One region of the Salinibacterium sp. AL4.1 genome, then DNA from elsewhere that is predicted to be linked to it. Evidence: riboswitches for the same ligand, from Rfam matches in the RefSeq annotation. Region 1 holds a riboswitch; the other holds the start of a gene.

Region 1 (8,981 bases):
ATCATCGTCGCTAACGCCGACCAGATGCTCATTGTTGTTGCCGCAGCAGACCCGGAGCCGCGACCGCGACTCGTCGATCGCTATCTTGTTGCTGCGTACGATGCGGGAATCGATCCGATCCTCTGCATCACCAAAACTGACTTGCAAGACCCGGCGCCGTTCTTGGAGAACTTTGCCGGTCTCGACTTGAAGGTCATCGCGAGCCGCTCAGACGAGGTTCCCCTCGACGAGCTGCGCGCTGCTCTCGAGGGCCACACGACGGTGGCCGTTGGCCACTCGGGCGTCGGCAAGTCCACACTCGTCAATGCTCTGGTACCGGATGCCAATCGTGCGGTGGGGCGCGTCAACTCGGTTACCGGTCGTGGGCGCCACACCTCGTCGTCAACGATGTCGTACCGCGTCGGTTCTGGCTGGGTCGTTGACACTCCGGGCGTGCGTTCGTTCGGGCTCGGGCACATCGACCCGAGCAAGATTCTTTCGTCATTCACTGATCTCGCAGAGCTCGCTGAAGACTGCCCCCGCGGCTGCACCCACCTGCCGGATGCTCCCGACTGCGCGATCTCCGAGGCTGTTGCTTCCGGCGCTCTCGGTGAGGTCGGCCGGCTACGTCTTGACTCGTTCCAGCGGCTCATCACGACACTCGGTTCCGCTAGCGTGTAGCTGTGACCGAATACACTCTCGCCGACGATCTTTCTCTGGCCCTCGCTCTCGCAGGCGATGCCGACCTCATCTCCCTCGATCGCTTCACCGCGCTCGATCTTGAGGTCACGACGAAGCCTGACCGCACTCCGGTAACGGATGCCGACAAGGCTGTCGAGCGCAGCATCCGTTCCGGCATTGCTGCTGCACGCCCGGGCGACTCAATTCTCGGTGAAGAGTATGGCGAGGCCGGTGACTCGAACCGTCAGTGGATCATCGACCCGATCGACGGCACGTCTAACTTTTTGCGTGGGGTCCCGATTTGGGGCACCCTGATTTCGCTCGTGATCGATGGCACTCCGCAGGTCGGTGTCGTGAGCTCGCCGGCTCTTGGCAAGCGCTGGTGGGCCGCGACTGGCCACGGCGCGTTTGCGCAGGCTCGCGATGGCGACGCCGAACAGATATTCGTGAGCAAGGTTGCTGCTTTGGATGCCGCATCCATTAGCTACAACAGCCTGTCGGGGTGGGATGGCGCCGGTCGCTTGGATGCCGCTGTTGCGCTCACGCGCGCGACGTGGCGTTCGCGTGCCATCGGCGATATGTGGGCGTACATGTTGCTCGCTGAGGGCGCGCTAGACCTCGTGGGCGAATTCGATTTGCAGCCCTACGACATGGCGGCGCTCATCCCTATCGTGCAGGAGGCCGGCGGCCGTTTCACCTCGGTCGACGGCGAAGAAGGCCCCTGGCACGGCAGTGCGCTCGCCACAAACGGCATTCTTCATAACGATTCGTTGAACTTTCTTCGATCTCACTAGGAGTTCACCCTCTTTCGTCACCTGTGAAAAGCCTGTGTTAAGTAGGCTTAGGCAGTACGAAGCGCGACACATTCACACGAAAGAGACTTACTTCTATGTCGACAGAGACAATCTGGCGCCGCACGATCGCCATCGCCGCGGTTGCCGCCGCCGCTGTGGCCCTGAGCGGATGCAGCATCCTCGATCAAGTAACCGACCAAATCGGCGACGCTGTTGATTCCGGCCCCGGCACCACGCAAGACATTTTCAGCCTCGTCATTGGTGACTGCGAAGTCGGCAACCAAGACGGCGGAGAGGTCTCCAGCACGAAGACCATCGACTGCGCAGAGCCGCACGACGCTGAAGTGTACGCCGCTTCGTACCTCGCCGAGGGCGACTTCCCCGGTGACAGCGTCATCGAGCAGCAGGCCACGAACGACTGCTACGCCGAATTCAGCAGCTTCATGGGCGTCGAGTACGACGACTCCGTCTACGACTTCTCCTGGTACTACCCCACCGAGGGCAGCTGGTCTGAGGGCGACCGCGAGATCCTGTGCCTCATTTACGACCCCTCCGGCAACCAGATCACTGGATCGCTCGCAGGCTCCGGACTGTAAATAGCCGCGCTACAACGGCCGACGAAGACATGCTCTTCGTCGGCCGTTGTTCGGTTAAGGGAAGAAACCGCGCCCCCGGCGACGTTGCACTCTGTAGCTCCCTACGAGACGCTGGGAGCAGCAGAGAACAAGGCGGTAGTGAACGATGAAGATTGAATTCCCGGGCTCCAATGGCACAATGCTGGCCGCCCGCCTCGACCTTCCCGAGGGAACACCCTCGGCGTATGCGCTCTTCGCGCACTGCTTCACGTGCTCCAAAGACTCTTTTGCGGCCTCCCGAATTTCCCGCGCGCTCGTCGAGTACGGCATCGCCGTGCTGCGTTTCGACTTCACCGGGTTGGGCGGATCAGACGGCGACTTCTCCAACACCAACTTCAGTTCGAACATCGACGACGTTGTTGCCGCCACCGAGTTCCTCCGTGACAACTACCGGGCGCCGACCATCCTCATCGGTCACTCCCTCGGAGGTGCTGCCGTGCTCGCCGCCGCTCACCGCGTGCCCTCAGCCCGCGCCGTAGCAACTCTCGGCAGCCCGAGCGACCCCGCTCACATCAGTAACCTCTTCTCCCACGCCAGCGCCGAGATTGTGGCAGAGGGAGAAGCAACGGTTCAATTGGGCGGGCGCCCTTTCCGCATCCGCAAGCAACTGCTCGACGACATCGCCTCTCAGCCGCAAAGCGAGCGCCTACGGGACTTGGACGCCGCGTTGCTGGTGCTGCATTCCCCCATTGACCAGACGGTGGGCGTCGACAACGCTCGCGAAATTTTCGAAGCGGCACGGCATCCGAAGTCCTTCGTCGCTTTGGATGGCGCCGACCACCTACTGAGCGACCGGGATGACGCTGCCTTCGCTGCGAGCATGATTGCCGCGTGGGCCGCCCGCTACGCTTTCGATCGCGCCGATGCTGCTGCCGCACCTCACGCCGCGGCATCGAACTCGACTGCTGCTTCTGCCACAGCGGCGGCGCCTGCATCTGAATCTGCAACTGCGTCAGCGCCTGTGGTTAGCCCGAGCGCAACTGTGACAGTCGACGGCAGTGCCGTCATCGTCACCGAGAGCGGCCCCGCGCGGTACGAACAGCGCGTGTTTGCTTCCGGTCACGAGATCATTTCCGACGAACCCGCGCCGCTCAGCGACAACCACGGCCCGGCCCCATACGACTTCATTTTGGCTGGCCTCGGCAGCTGCACTTCGATCACGATCCGCATGTACGCCGATCGCAAAAAGATGCCCCTCAAAGGCGTCAGCGTAAGGCTCACGCGCGAACGGATCACAGCCGCCGACTGCGATCACTGCACGGCGACCGAGGGAATGGTAGAGCACTTTACGCGCGAGCTGACCTTTGACGGTGACCTCACCGACGAGCAACGCGATTCGCTTCTCGTCATCGCCGATAAGTGCCCCGTTCACCGCTCGCTCGAGGGCGAGATCTCAATCAGCACGACGCTGGCCGCCCAGAGCTAGAACGCCGCGACGGCTCGCAGCCTCAGGGCTAAACACCGCAGCGCTAAGGACCTCAGCGCTTGGACGCTTCAAGGCGATCTGAAGCGACTCTCCCTAGCCCTTGCCAGCCTGGCGAGCTACAGTGGTTAGGTCACCCTAACTTCTAAGTGAAATGAGCTGGCGCCCAGCGCCCACTGCCTATGACTCTTGTACGCGACTCCGTCAAGCACCCTCTCGCCGCCCGCCGCCTCGCGGTCAGCGCAGTGAGCCACCCGGCCCCTTCAATCGCTCGCATCACGCTGAGCGGCGACGAGCTCGAAGGCTTCATCAGTAGCGGGCCCACAGACCACGTCAAAGTGTTCTTCCCCGACCCCGCCACTGGTGTGCTGACGGCACCCATCATGACTGAAGACGGCCTCAAACGCGTCGGCGAGGGCAAAGTATTCTCCCGCGACTACACCCCGCTTGGCTTCCGTAGCCACGACGGTCACCACGAACTCGATATCGACTTCGTCGTCCACGGTGACGAAGGTCCCGCCTCCGCCTGGGCCGGAAAAGCAAAAGTCGGCGACGAGATCGTCATTGCTGGCCCGCGCGGCTCGAAGCTTCTCCCGCAGGGTGCCACCCACGTCATCCTGATTGCTGACGAAACCGCGCTCCCCTCGGCTTCACGCTGGATCGAAATGCTGCCAACCTCGGTGCGCATCACCGCGCTGTTCGATGTTGCCGACGAGAGCGTCGAGAGTTACTTCAGCGATGAGCTCAACGCCCGTATGGACGCCCAGTGGTTCTACCGTCGCGATGGCCTCGGTCAGTTGGATGCTGCGCTGCGTGCCCTCGGCGAGATCGGCGAATCTACCTTTATTTTCCTCGCTGGCGAAGCGACAACCTTGGTGCCGCTGCGTCGTTACCTCCGCCGCGAGCTAGGACTCTCGAAGAAACAAGTCACGGCAGACGGCTATTGGCGTCGTGGTGTGACCGATGCCGACCATCACGCCCCCATCGATCCGAGCGACCCCGAAGACTAACGAGCGCAGCGAGCACGCGCGAGCACGGCCCCAGTCGGCCGCGCGTGCTCGCCTGAGCATCCTGCTCCAGCACAGATGTCCAGTCGCCCGATCGGCCCCAAGTGTATGCTGAGGGCACAAGTGAACAGCCGTCATTCCGCCGCGGGAGAGTCCTTCCGATCGATGGTTGGCGCCGTAGGAGCAAACCCTCTCCGGGAATCTCTCAGGCCCCAGTACCGCAGTGGATAGGCAACTCTGAAAAGTAGTCGACCCTGCCCGACTCGCCGACGGGGCAACGCGACGCCACAAGCGTGCGGAAACTCTCAGGCCCAATACAGAGCGGAGAGGACTCAACGACGCCCGTACGACGCTGTGCGGTGAAGAAATGGAGTCACCGTGGCCATTCGCAATCTGACCCCCACTACAGAAGTACCCACTCCTTCTCTCGAAGAAGTGCCGCTCAGCAGCTTCGACCTCTTCACGGTCGGCATCGGCCCTTCGAGTTCTCATACCGTCGGCCCGATGCGCGCTGCGGCGTCCTTCGCCGCTGATCTTGCCGAGCACGCGATGCTCGACTCTGTCGCCACCGTGAATGTGCGCCTCTATGGATCCCTCGCCGCAACCGGTGCGGGCCATGGCACGATGAGCGCTGTGTTAATCGGTTTAGAGGGCAAGCTCTCCGACCGCGTTCTTCCCACCGAGATGGAAGAGATTCTCGCGAGGATCGAAGCGACCGGAACTCTCAGTCTGGCCGGCAGTCACGAAGTGCCGTTCCGCGAGGCCGAGATTGCCCTGCACCCGCTGACCGTTCTCGACGGGCATCCCAACGGTATGCGCTTTGCTGCATTCTCGGATGCCGGCGAGCCCGTTCTCGAAGCAACTTACTTTTCCATTGGCGGTGGTTTCATCTATCGCGAGGGCGATAACCGCGATGGCAGCAACGGTCTCGATCACGTTGCGGATCCCTTTCCGTTCCGCACGGCGGCGCAGTTGCTCGCGCACTGCCGCGCCGAGGGCCTTTCGTTCAGTGGCGTGATGTTGCGCAACGAGCTCGCCCGCCGCTCTGAAGCGGAGGTCCGCGCCGGCCTGCTTCACATCCGCGACGTCATGGACGAGTGCAAGAACAACAGTCTCGAGCGCACTGGCAACTTGCCGGGCACACTCAATGTGCGCCGCCGCGCTCCTGATTGGCACGCGCGACTGCGCGCTGAAGACCCCGACCGCGACCCGGCCTTCTGGCAAGAGTGGGTCAACCTTGTCGCCCTTGCGGTCAACGAAGAGAACGCATCTGGTGGCCGTGTTGTCACCGCTCCCACTAATGGCGCTGCTGGCATCATTCCCGCCGTGCTGTTTTACGCGACGCATTACGCTCCCGGCATGAAAGACGCCGATCAAGCGATGAAGGACGACGCTACCGTGCGCTTCTTGCTAGCCAGCGCCGCCGTGGGCGTGCTCTACAAGCGCATGGCTTCCATCTCGGGTGCAGAGGTCGGATGCCAAGGAGAAGTCGGCTCAGCCTCGTCTATGGCGGCTGCGGGGTTGGCCGAGATTCTGGGCGGAACGCCCGAGCAGGTCGAGAACGCTGCGGAGATCGCAATGGAACACAATCTTGGACTCACGTGTGACCCCATCGGCGGCCTCGTGCAAATCCCCTGCATCGAACGCAATGCCATTGCCGCGGCCAAAGCTATTAACGCCGCCAAGATGGCCCTGTGGGGCGACGGGACCCACCGAGTCTCACTCGACGAGGTGATCATCACGATGGCTGAGACCGGCAAAGACATGAGTTCGCGCTACAAAGAGACGTCGATGGGCGGCCTCGCCGTCAACGTCGTCGAGTGTTAGCAACTAACACGATTACGGGCGCGTGTAGCGCAGCAGTAAGGTTCCGTCAGCGGCGCTGAAAGCGTGGGCGAGCATCATGTTCTGTGGCGTCGCATCCGCGGCGTCGACAATGCGTCGCGCAGAACCGCCCTCGAGGCGTGGACTAACCGTAAGACACAGCTCATCAACCACGCCTTGGGCGATCATCGTGGCGAACAGCGTCGGCCCGCCCTCGCTGTGCAACTGCGGATATCCTCGCTCCGCCAAAGCATGTTTCAACTCCACGGTGTCGACTTGCGACTCTCCCGCAACGATGACGTCCGCGACTTCCTCTATACGTTCTCGTTGCTCCGCGGACGCTTTCTCCGTAGTGACGACGAACGGTCGAGCGGCATACGACTCGAGGTCTTTCGGCTCCAACCGCAGTGACGCGGTCACAATGGCGAAGGGCGGCTGCGCGCTGAGCCCGTTCGCGGTTCGCCAGGCGACCGACTCCTCATCGAGAGCGAGATTACGGTAACCCTCGTGACGCACGGTGCCGGCGCCGACCACGATGACATCCGCGAGTCTGCGCAACAGCGGAAACACGCGCCCGTCCGCCGGTGTTCCTAGCCCGCCCGAGACGCCCTCGTGGGTCGCAGCCCCGTCGATGCTCGACACGAAGTTCGCGCGCAACCAGGGCTTCGTGCGATCAGCCACGGCGTAGCTCGCGAGCAGCTGCTCGTCAGTCAGTGCCGTTCCTACGGCCAGGGAGTGGATGTCGGATGCAGCGGCCACGGGCTACCTTTCGTTGGCGTCGGACATATTGTGCTTCAGCACCGCCGGCTCGCGGAGCCCCAGAATCGCTTCTGCCATTCGTACGGCATCCACCGTTTCGGCCACCTCGTGCACGCGTACGACGCGGGCGCCGTTAAGCACACACGCAACCGCGGCCGCGAGCGAGCCTTCGAGACGCTGGCGCTTCGGCTTTTCGAGTACCTCACCGATGAAGTCTTTGTTCGATAGGGCGACGAGCGTGGGAAGCCCCAGGTCGGTGATCACATCAAGGCGACGCGTGAGTTCAAGGCTATGCAGCGTGTTTTTGTTGAGGTCGTGCCCGGGATCAACAAAGAGACGGTCATCCGGAACCCCCGCGTCCATTGCCCGCTCGACTCGGCTCTGGAGAAAGTCCCGCACCTCGATAGCGACGTCGTCATACTGCGGACGAGCGAACTGGGTTCGTGGCTGGGCCCGCGAATGCACCAGGATCAGCGACGCCTCGCTGTCGGCGACAACGCGGGCTAGATCTGGATCGCTGAGCCCGGTGGTGTCGTTGATCACCGTAGCGTCGGCGGCGATGCTGCGCCGTGCAACTTCTGAGTGGAAGGTGTCTACAGAGATAACGACATCGGATTCTGCTCGCAGCGCCTCGACAACCGGCACCACACGGTCGCACTCCTCTTCGACACTGAGCGGGTCACCCGGAGCAAACGGCACTCCCCCGATGTCGATCCAGTCAGCGCCATCGCGTACCGCTCGCAGCGACGCTGCCACGGCATCGTCGAGCGCATAGTTTGCGCCGGCGTCGTAGAAGGAATCAGGCGTGCGGTTGACGATCGCCATCACCGCCACACGCTGCGAAAAGTCGAAGGTTCGATCACCGATGGTGCGGCGGGGATTCCGCAGCGAAGGGAGCACAAAACTCATACTCCCTATACTGGGCGACGATACTGACAACTCCATTCGAATTACGAAAAAGACCGCGAGAACCTAGACGCTGTTAGGGCAGTTAGGGCTGTCAGCGCCATACGCACCGAGGGAGAATTACACACGTGGTGAGACCACGACTCCGACACCTTCGAAGATTTCGCCAGTCGCTATCGAACGGAGTTGGATGAACGCCCTGAGGTCGCGGCCACGGTCGAACGACTTCGCACCCACGACAGAGTGGCCCTGCTCTATGCCGCGAGACCCCGAACTGAACCACGCGATGGTACTCCGCGACTATCTCCTACTCGCCTTGGACAACTAACGGCCGGTCGCGCCACGATAGGGCCGGACAGAGAGCCGGCCGGGCGGCAACGCTGAGTTAGAGACTGAGCAGCAGAATACCCGCGAGCACGGACGCCGCGGCAATCGCCATGGCAATCCCGAGCAGCACCGCGTGCACCCGATAGAACGCCGTCGGCTTGCCAGCGGAATCGCGAGCTCGCGGGTCGCCGCTCACACGCTCGAAGAAACGGGGCCAGGCGACGACATTGAACAGTGCGCTGACGAAGAGAACGATTGCGGCAAACAACTCCATGGTTCTCAAGCCTACGCCCGACGCACAGCACCCAGCGCCCGTCATGCCCTATGCGCCACGCGCCACGCATCACGCATCACGCATCACGCATCGAACAACCTCCCCATGCGCCACAATGGGTGCATGCTCGAATACACGCTTCGCGGAGGCCTCGGCGCCACCGCCGAAGCTGAACTCGAAGTAAAACGCTCCCGTTTTCTCTGCACCGTGGTGCGAGTCACGAGGGAGGAGGATGCCCGCGACGTGATCGAACTCGCGCGCAAGACACACTGGGATGCCCGCCACCACTGCTCCGCGTTCGTACTCGGCTCAGCAACAGAGCCCTCACAAGTGAGACGTTCCAGTGATGATGGCGAACCTTCCGGCACTGCC
Region 2 (8,981 bases), on a different contig from region 1:
CGACAACTCCACCGTCTCCGAGCTCGAAGCCTCGCGAATGACGGAAGAAGAGCGCGCCGAACTGGCGGATGCCGAAACCGCACGCCTGGCGCTGCTCGAAGAGTTTGCAGACCTCATTCGTGGCTCTTCGCAGGTGCTTAACGCCGAGGGCTTCCGTGACAATGCGGGCGAGGGAGAGATCCTTGCCTCCGGTGTTATCGCGGCTCCGGTCGAGACTCAGAGCGTCGGAGACACCGACGAACTTGTGGGCATTCTGCGCAACTGGAACGCTCTCAACCTGCGTTCGCGCATCCTCGCCGTCGTTGATGTTTCCGGTTCGATGCTTGAGCGTGCCTGGGATGGTCAGCGTCGTATTGAGATGTTCCAGAACTCGGCAGAAGACGCGTTCAGCACGCTCTCTGAGGATGACGAACTCGGCATGTGGCTTTTCTCAAAGGAGCGCGTTGGTACCGAGGACTGGGAAGACGTCGCCGGCATCCGTTCGATGAACGACCCCGAGCATGTCGAGAACCTTCAAGCGATCATCGACTCGCTCCCGTCGCGCATCAATGGCTACACGGGCCTCAACGACACGGTGCTTGCCGCGGTGACTCACGTCCGCGAGGACTACAACCCTGACAAGGTCAACTCAGTGATGCTCATCACTGATGGCCGTAACGAAGATGACAACGGCATCTCTCTTGAGGTGCTGTTGGAAGAACTCACGGCCATGGTCGAGGCGAACCGTGACGAGCCCGTACCCGTAGTGCTCGTCGGAATCGGCCCCGACACCGACGTAGAAGCGATGCGCAAGATCGCCCAAGCGACCGGTGGAACGGCCTACCAAGCAAACAACCCCACCGAGCTCAGCAATGTGATGCTCGAGGCGTTGTCCCAGCGCGACTGCCGCCCGAACTGCAGTTAGCGATACGCCCAGCCCCTGAGTCGCCACCGGTGGCGACTCAGGGTGCTGCGGTCTGCTCTGACGGCGGCGGGACCCGCCGATAGAGCAGACTGGTCAGGCGCCTGCTGCCGGAGCTGTCTCGGCAGAATCGGCAGCAGGAACGCCTGCGGCTACATCAGCCGCCATGCGTGAGCGACGATCCAAGTGGATGCCCGCCACCATGCAGCGAACAGAGCCACCAGCCAACTCGATGGTCGGAATGTCGAGCGGCACAATCTCGCAACTCGCCTCGATGACCGAGCGCTGGGCGAGCGTCAGGCTCTTAAGCGCTCGGCTTGAGAGGGCCAGAATGCGTCCGTTGGCACCCTTGAGTTCGAGAGCGTTGCCAGCGAAGTTCGCAATCTGATCAGCCGTGAGGTCGATGAGAGTGCGTCCTGGTGCTGTTAGTCGTTCAGCCATTTCCATCCGGCGGTCGCCCGAGGAGATCAGGTCGAGCCCGATCATCGCGAAATCGGTGGCGATGCACATCATGACGTTGGTGTGATAGATCGGTACCCCTTGGGTATCGCGCGCTTCGAACATCATCGGCTCGTAGCCAAACGATGCACAGAATCGCTCAAGCGCGAGCGGGTTTGCCCGGTGTGACTCGGCCGCATAGGCAACGCGGTTGGTGTGGTCAATGACCATCGCACCGGTGCCCTCGAGGTAGATGCCGTCGTGCTCCAAGCCGGAGTAGTCGACGACATCCTGCACGCGAAAGTCGTGCTTCAGCATCTCGATCACATCGGGGCGACGCTCCGTGCGACGGTTTGGCGCGTACATCGGGTACACCGCAACACGGCCGCCACTGTGCGTCGAGAACCAGTTATTCGGGAACACGCTGTCGGGGCGTGAGCTCTCCGTGTCCTCGAACACGTGGATGTTCACGCCGACGTTACGCAAAGTCTCGGCCACGTGGGTGGACTCGTCGTACGCAGCGCGAGCAATCTCATCCGGTGTTCGCGTGGGGTCGGTGGACTGGAACGCGTTGTCACCAGCGGTCTGGCTGTTCGGAGTGAACAGGTGCGGGCGAATCAGTACTGCGGCCGAAGGCGCCTGAACGCTCATTGACGGTTACGCAGTGAGCGCGGGAACGCGCGAGACGAGCGAGAACAGGTCCTTGGGGTCAGCCGGGTCTGCAATCAGATCGAGGTCCGTTGCGTATTCGGTGCCGCGGACAGCGTCGAAAACGTACCGCAGGGCAGAGAAGTCTTCGATCGCGAAGCCGACCGAGTCGAAGAGGGTTACCTCGTCATTGGCGGTGCGGCCTGCCGCCGTGCCCGCGAGAACTTCCCACAGTTCGGTGATGGGGGAGTCGGCTTCGAGCTGCTGAATTTCGCCTTCGATGCGAGTCTGTTCGGGGAACTCCACGAACACCGTCGAGTTGCGCACGATGGCCTCTTCGAGTTCTGTCTTGCCCGGGCAGTCGCCGCCAATGGCGTTGAGGTGCATACCGGGTTCGATCATGTCGGCCGTGAGAATCGTCGCGTTCTTCTTGTCAGCGGTGCAGGTGGTGACGATGTCAGCGCCGGCAACAGCATCTGCTGCTGAGGTGGCGCGCACGATGTCGAAACCCAGCGGCTCAACGTTGCGGATGAACTTGTCCATCGCAGCAGGGTCGGTGTCCCACACGCGCAGGCTCGTGATGCCGAGGCCGGCGCGGAAGCCGAGAGCCTGGAATTCAGACTGTGTACCGGTGCCGATGAGCGCGAGAACGCTGGAGTCGGGGCGAGCCAAGGCACGCGCCGCCATGACGGAGGTCGCAGAGGTGCGCAGCGCCGTAAGCAAGGTCATCTCTGAGAAGAAGGTGGGGTAGCCGTTGTCGACGCGGGCAAGCATGCCAAGCGCGGTGACGGTCTGGAACCCCAGCGCGGGGTTCGAAGGGTGGCCGTTGACGTACTTAAAGGCGTACGTTTCGCCATCGCTCGTCGGCATCAATTCGATGACGCCTTCGGGGGAGTGGGCGGCAACGCGAGGTGACTTGTCGAACTGCGGCCACTTGGCGTAGTCCTGTTCGAGGTAGCCCACGATGCCCATGATGATTGGCTCGATGCCGGTGTCGGCGATCCAGCGGCGCATGTTGTTGACGTCTACGTAGTGAACCATGGTCACTCCTTTCGTTGCGGTAATCGTGCTTCCTACGTTACGAATGTGCAGTATGTAGCTACAACTCCCAGTCAACGCTATTTCCGGGCAATAACTAGGCATAATGCGAGGCCCGAATATACACTTTGCATATGTCTGACTTAGATGACCTCGATCGTCGCCTCTTGGCCGCCCTTCGAGCCGATGCGCGCGAGTCAGTGGCGAGCCTCTCGCGTCGCCTCAACGTCACGCGCGCGACCGTTACGAGCCGTATTGATCGGCTCGTGAGCAACGGCACAGTGCTTGGTTTCTCGATTCGTATTAGAGAGGATCGCGACCCTTCCTTTATCCGGGCGATTGCCTTTGTCGAGGTAGAAGGGCGATCGACCGACTCTGTAATCAGCCAGTTGCGTGGCCTGCCGGAGATCCACGAGCTCCACACCACCAATGGCGCCTGGGATCTGGTGGCAGACATCCGTACCGACAGCCTCAGCAACTTCGACCGCGTGCTCGCCCGCATGCGTAATGTCGAGGGCGTGGTGAACAGCGAGACGAGTTTGCTGCTGAGCTCGGCGCTGCTGTAGCGCGCGCATCCGCCCCGCGTTGCTATGCTGGGCTCACAACTGAACATCGGGCCGCAACACGATGCGGGAGAGCCGGTCACCCCGCGTTCGTCAACAGAAGTTGGCAGGCGCGAGACCGGCACCGAAGGAGCAAGCCTCCCCGCCAATCTCTCAGGTTCACGTACCGCACCGCACTGGCCACTCTGGAAAGAGAACCTCGCATCACCCTGAGGTTCCGCCGACGGTGAAAGCTCGCTAGCGTTTAGCGTGTGAAGCTCTCAGGCTCATCACAGAGGGGGAGTTCTATTCACTAGCCCACGCGCCAGGAGAACTCCGTGTCCGATGAATCACCCTCGTTAGCGTCACCCGCTGACTCTTCGCCTGCCTCGGTGAGGTACTCGCCGCTGCACAGCATCCACGAACAACTGGGTGCCGCTTTCACCGACTTTGCCGGTTGGATGATGCCGGTACGGTACAGCTCCGACCTCGCCGAGCACCATGCCGTGCGCACCGCTGCTGGAATCTTCGACATCTCGCACATGGCCGAGATTCACGTTCGCGGCGCTGACGCCGGCGCGTATCTCGACTTCGCTTTGGCGGGAAAGCTTTCGGGTATCGCCCTCGCGCAGGCCAAGTACAGCCTGCTGCTCAACGAGGCCGGCGGCATCATTGATGACCTCGTCACCTACCGCCTCGCCGACGATCACTTCTTGGTTGTGGCTAATGCCGGTAACCGTTTCGCCGCAGCGACGGCGCTCGCCGAACGCGCCGAAGGCTTCGACGTTGCCGTCACCGACGAGAGCGACGACTACGCGCTCATCGCCGTTCAGGGTCCCGTTTCCCGCGCCGTCCTCGAAGCGACTGCCGGGCTTAGCGACTTCGCAACGCCCCTCGACGAACTCAAGTATTACCGCGAAACCGCAGCAACCTTCAACGGCACCGACCTCATCATCGCTCGCACCGGCTACACCGGCGAAGACGGTTTCGAACTGTACATTCACGTGGATGCCGCAGCCGCCCTCTGGGCTGCGCTCACGGTTGCCGGCTCCCCGCTCGGTCTCGTCCCCGCCGGTCTCGCCTGCCGCGACACTCTTCGCCTCGAAGCGGGCATGCCCCTGTACGGTCACGAGCTCATCCTCACGACTTTCCCGGTGCAGGCCGGTCTTGGCCGCGTCGTCGCGCTCAGCAAAGAGGGCGACTTCGTGGGCCGCACTGCAATCGAAGAAGGCCCGGATGCCGGCGCCCGCTTGCTCGTCGGCCTTGCTGCTGAAGGCCGTCGCGCCGGTCGCGCCGACTACCTGCTCTTCCACGGTGACAAAGAAGTCGGCGTCATTACCTCGGGCGCGCTCTCGCCGACCCTGGGCCACCCGATCGCTATGGCGTACGTCGACCCCGACGTGAGCGAGGTCGGCACTGAGCTTCACATCGATGTGCGGGGCAGTCGCATTGCTGCATCCGTTGTTTCCCTACCCTTTTACAAGAGAGAGGCCTGATCATGGCTGAGAAGAGCGAACTGCAGTACACCGCCGAGCACGAGTGGGTGCTGGTTGACGGAAACGTCGCGACCGTGGGAATCACCGATTTCGCCGCGGGCAAGCTCGGCGACATCGTCTTCGTTGACCTTCCCAAGGTGGGCGACACCGTCACCGAGGGCAAGATTGTCGGCGAGATCGAGTCGACCAAGTCCGTGGGCGAACTCTTCGCTCCCGTTGCCGGAACCGTCGTTGAGTCCAACGACGCCGTTGCCGACAGCCCCGAACTCGTCAACAGCGACCCCTTCGGTGAAGGCTGGCTCGTGAAGATCGAATTCTCCGAACTCTCGTCGATGCTCAGCCTCGACGAGTACACCGCACTGACAGGCGAATAATGCCCAACCCTTTCATCAGCGGCACCTTCGCCGACCGTCACATCGGTACGGATGACGCCGCCCAGGCCAGCATGCTCGCTGCGGTGGGCTACGACAGCCTTGAAGCGCTCGTGGATGCCGCGGTTCCGCCGGCCATTCACCAGACTCCGGTCGAGAACTCGTCCATCCCGGCTCCCGCGTCTGAGCGTGAAGCGCTCGCCGAACTGCGCGCGCTCGCTGGCGCGAACAAAGTTCGCCGCAGCATGATCGGTCTCGGCTACTACGACACGATCACCCCGGCGGTAATCAAGCGCAACGTGCTCGAGAACCCGAGCTGGTACACGGCGTACACGCCGTACCAGCCGGAGATCTCGCAGGGTCGCCTTGAGGCGCTCATCAACTTCCAGACGATGGTGGCCGACCTTGCGGGTATGACCACCACGAACGCGTCGATGCTCGACGAGGGCACCGCGGCCGTTGAGGGCATGCTCCTTGCTCGCCGCGCAGCTCGCGTCGAGTCGCCCGTCTTCATCGTGGATGCCGACACTCTTCCGCAGACCAAGGCTCTGCTGGTGAACCGTGCGGAGGCTCTCGGGATTGAGCTTGTCGAGCTCGACCTGGCCACGTTGGGGGCGAACCCTGAGTTGCCGGAGTGCTTCGGCGCGCTCATCCAGTACCCGGGTGCAACCGGTCGCGTGTGGGATTCCAGCGAGGTTATTGCTGCGGTGAAGGCACATGGCGGACTCGCCGTTGTCGCCGCCGACCTGCTCGCCCTCACGATTCTCAAGTCTCCGGGCGAGCTCGGCGCAGACGTTGCGGTGGGCACCACGCAGCGCTTCGGCGTGCCGATGGGCTTCGGCGGCCCGCACGCCGGCTACATGTCGGTGCGCAAGGGACTCGAGCGCCAGTTGCCTGGTCGTCTCGTTGGGGTCTCTCAGGATGCCGCTGGCAACCCCGCCTATCGTCTGTCGTTGCAGGCACGTGAGCAGCACATCCGCCGCGAGAAGGCGACCTCCAACATATGTACTGCTCAGGTGCTGTTGGCTGTCATGGCCTCCATGTACGCCGTGTATCACGGACCGCAGGGGCTCAAGCGCATCGCTCAGCGCATCCACCACGACACCGCCAAGTTCGCTGCGCGCTTGACCGCTGCCGGCTTTACGGTCGAGAACGAGACCTTCTTTGACACCCTGTCGGTAACGAAAAAGGGCCAAGCTCAGGCGATTGCGGCTAAGGCGCTCGAGAGCGACATCCTGCTCTATGTAGTGGATGCTGACACCGTGCGTTTGAGCTTCGACGAAGTATCGACGCAGCCCTATGGCGGAATGCTCGCCGCGCAAGAAGACGATCTCGCCGAGGCCTTTGGGCTTGAGGGTGACTACACGACGCCGCTTGACGACTCCAGCATTCCGGAGGCGCTTAACCGCACGAGTGAATACCTCACGCACCCGGTCTTCAACACGCACCGCTCGGAGACGAGCATGATGCGGTACCTCAAGTACCTCGCCGACAAGGACTACGCGCTCGACCGCGGCATGATTCCGCTGGGCTCGTGCACGATGAAGTTGAACGCTGCGACCGAGATGGAAGCGGTGAGCTGGCCGGAATTTGCGGGCATCCACCCGTTCGCGCCTGCCGAAGACGTTGCGGGTTACCTCGTCATGATTTCGCACCTCGAATCGTGGCTCACCGAAGTTACCGGGTACGACACCGCGTCATTGCAGCCGAACGCTGGCAGCCAGGGTGAACTTGCCGGGCTGCTCGCTATTCGCGGCTACCACCGCGCCAATGGCAACCCGGAACGCACTATCTGCCTCATCCCGTCGAGCGCACACGGCACGAACGCCGCCAGCGCCATGCTCGCCGGAATGCGCGTTGTTGTGGTTGCCTGTGATGATCTTGGCAACGTTGACCTCGATGACTTGCGCGCCAAAATCGCCGAGCACGCGAGCGAAATCGCGGCCCTGATGATCACCTACCCCTCGACCCACGGCGTCTACGAGCACGAAGTGCGTGAAATCACGCAGGCCGTGCACGATGCGGGCGGTCAGGTCTACGTTGACGGCGCCAACCTCAACGCCCTGCTCGGTTACGCGCGGTTCGGTGACTTTGGCGGCGACGTCAGTCACCTCAACCTGCACAAGACCTTCTGCATCCCTCACGGTGGTGGCGGCCCCGGTGTTGGTCCGGTTGTTGCGAAAGCGCACTTGGCTAAGTTCTTGCCCGGGCATCCCATGGCTCAGAGCCAGCATCATCCCGCATTCGACATGCAGACCGGTGCTGCCGGTCCGTATGTTCACGCCGGGGGAGCCGTTAGTGCTGCACCGTACGGTAGCCCGAGCATTCTGCCCATCACGTGGGCGTACGTGCGCATGATGGGCTCGGCCGGCCTCAAGGCGGCAACCGGTGCCGCTGTGCTCTCGGCCAACTACATCGCGGTTCGACTGCGTGAGCACTTCCCGGTGCTCTACGCGGGAGACAACGGTCTGGTTGCTCACGAGTGCATTCTCGATCTGCGTCCGCTCAAGGAGGCGACCGGCATCGACAACAATGATGTCGCCAAGCGCCTCATTGACTACGGTTTCCACGCGCCGACGATGTCGTTCCCGGTCTCGGGCACACTCATGGTTGAGCCCACGGAGAGCGAAGACCTCGCCGAGCTTGATCGCTTCATCGACGCGATGATTGCCATCAAGAAAGAGGCGGATGCCGTGGCCGCCGGAACGTGGCCTGCCGACGACAACCCGCTCATCAATGCTCCGCACACGGCACATTCGGTGATCGCGGGCGACTGGGATCACGCGTACTCCCGCGAGCAAGCGGTATACCCGTTATCGACGCTCGTTTCGGGCAAGTACTGGCCACCGGTTAGACGCGTCGACAACGCGTATGGCGACCGCAACTTGGTCTGCTCGTGCCCGCCTATTGAAGCTTTTGCTCAGTAACGCAGGAAGTCGAGCCCGCTAGCTTTCTGGCGGAAAATGGCGCGTGCGGAGTCGATCCAGTTCGACTCTGCACGCGCCATTTCTCTGTCCCCCGAATGTGGGACACCAGTGTTCTACTGAGTTCTCTGTTTGATTGCTCAACTTTTCACTATTATCGCTGGATATTGCTGTGCCAGTTGTTGTAATGTGCGTCTGGTGTAAGGCGAGTGGTCGACCCGACGACCCCAAATCGCTACTGCACCGACTGGAGACCTTCGTGACGACTCGACGGCATCGACACCGTAAGTCCTTCTGGCAACGGTGGAAGAAGCGCTGGTGGCTTGTGCCGATTGCCCTCGTTTCCATCGCATCGCTCGCCCTTGCCGGTATCCAATTCGGTGCCATTGGTTGGATCACGAACGCGGTTACGCCACTCGCCGGGGGCTGCTCCGACATCCGCCCCGTCGTTATCGCCGCCGACCCGTCGATCGCTCCTACCCTTGCCGCTGTCGCTGCTGACTTCGATGAGGCCGACGGCAACTGCACCAAAACCGAGGTGCGCTCGTTGCTCTCGGCCGATACCGCCGCTCTCTTTGCCTCGGGTGCCTCAGGAGATGTCGATGCTTGGGTTCCTGATTCCG

The links. A riboswitch is a leader RNA that binds a small molecule or an ion and turns the genes downstream of it on or off. The one in region 1 is predicted to bind glycine.
Region 2: linked by a shared signal. The riboswitch ahead of gcvT (glycine cleavage system aminomethyltransferase GcvT) and the one ahead of ACWTV3_RS13705 (L-serine ammonia-lyase) in region 1 are both predicted to bind glycine.

The regions. Positions count from the first base shown of each region.
Region 1 is NZ_JBSOQK010000003.1:239,159-248,139, forward strand. Features, by position in the region: gene rsgA (ribosome small subunit-dependent GTPase A) at 1-660, shown strand, start outside; gene ACWTV3_RS13685 (inositol monophosphatase family protein) at 663-1,454, shown strand; gene ACWTV3_RS13690 (septum formation family protein) at 1,550-2,050, shown strand; gene ACWTV3_RS13695 (bifunctional alpha/beta hydrolase/OsmC family protein) at 2,196-3,515, shown strand; gene ACWTV3_RS13700 (siderophore-interacting protein) at 3,695-4,522, shown strand; glycine riboswitch at 4,655-4,750, shown strand; gene ACWTV3_RS13705 (L-serine ammonia-lyase) at 4,898-6,346, shown strand; gene ACWTV3_RS13710 (pyrimidine reductase family protein) at 6,359-7,102, opposite strand; gene folP (dihydropteroate synthase) at 7,106-8,011, opposite strand; gene ACWTV3_RS13720 (SCO4848 family membrane protein) at 8,394-8,609, opposite strand; gene ACWTV3_RS13725 (IMPACT family protein) at 8,733-8,981, shown strand, end outside.
Region 2 is NZ_JBSOQK010000002.1:165,332-174,312, reverse strand. Features, by position in the region: gene ACWTV3_RS10185 (VWA domain-containing protein) at 1-904, shown strand, start outside; gene ctlX (citrulline utilization hydrolase CtlX) at 998-1,990, opposite strand; gene ocd (ornithine cyclodeaminase) at 1,997-3,028, opposite strand; gene ACWTV3_RS10170 (Lrp/AsnC family transcriptional regulator) at 3,160-3,591, shown strand; glycine riboswitch at 3,646-3,767, shown strand; glycine riboswitch at 3,769-3,870, shown strand; gene gcvT (glycine cleavage system aminomethyltransferase GcvT) at 3,906-5,063, shown strand; gene gcvH (glycine cleavage system protein GcvH) at 5,066-5,437, shown strand; gene gcvP (aminomethyl-transferring glycine dehydrogenase) at 5,437-8,361, shown strand; gene ACWTV3_RS10150 (VWA domain-containing protein) at 8,618-8,981, shown strand, end outside.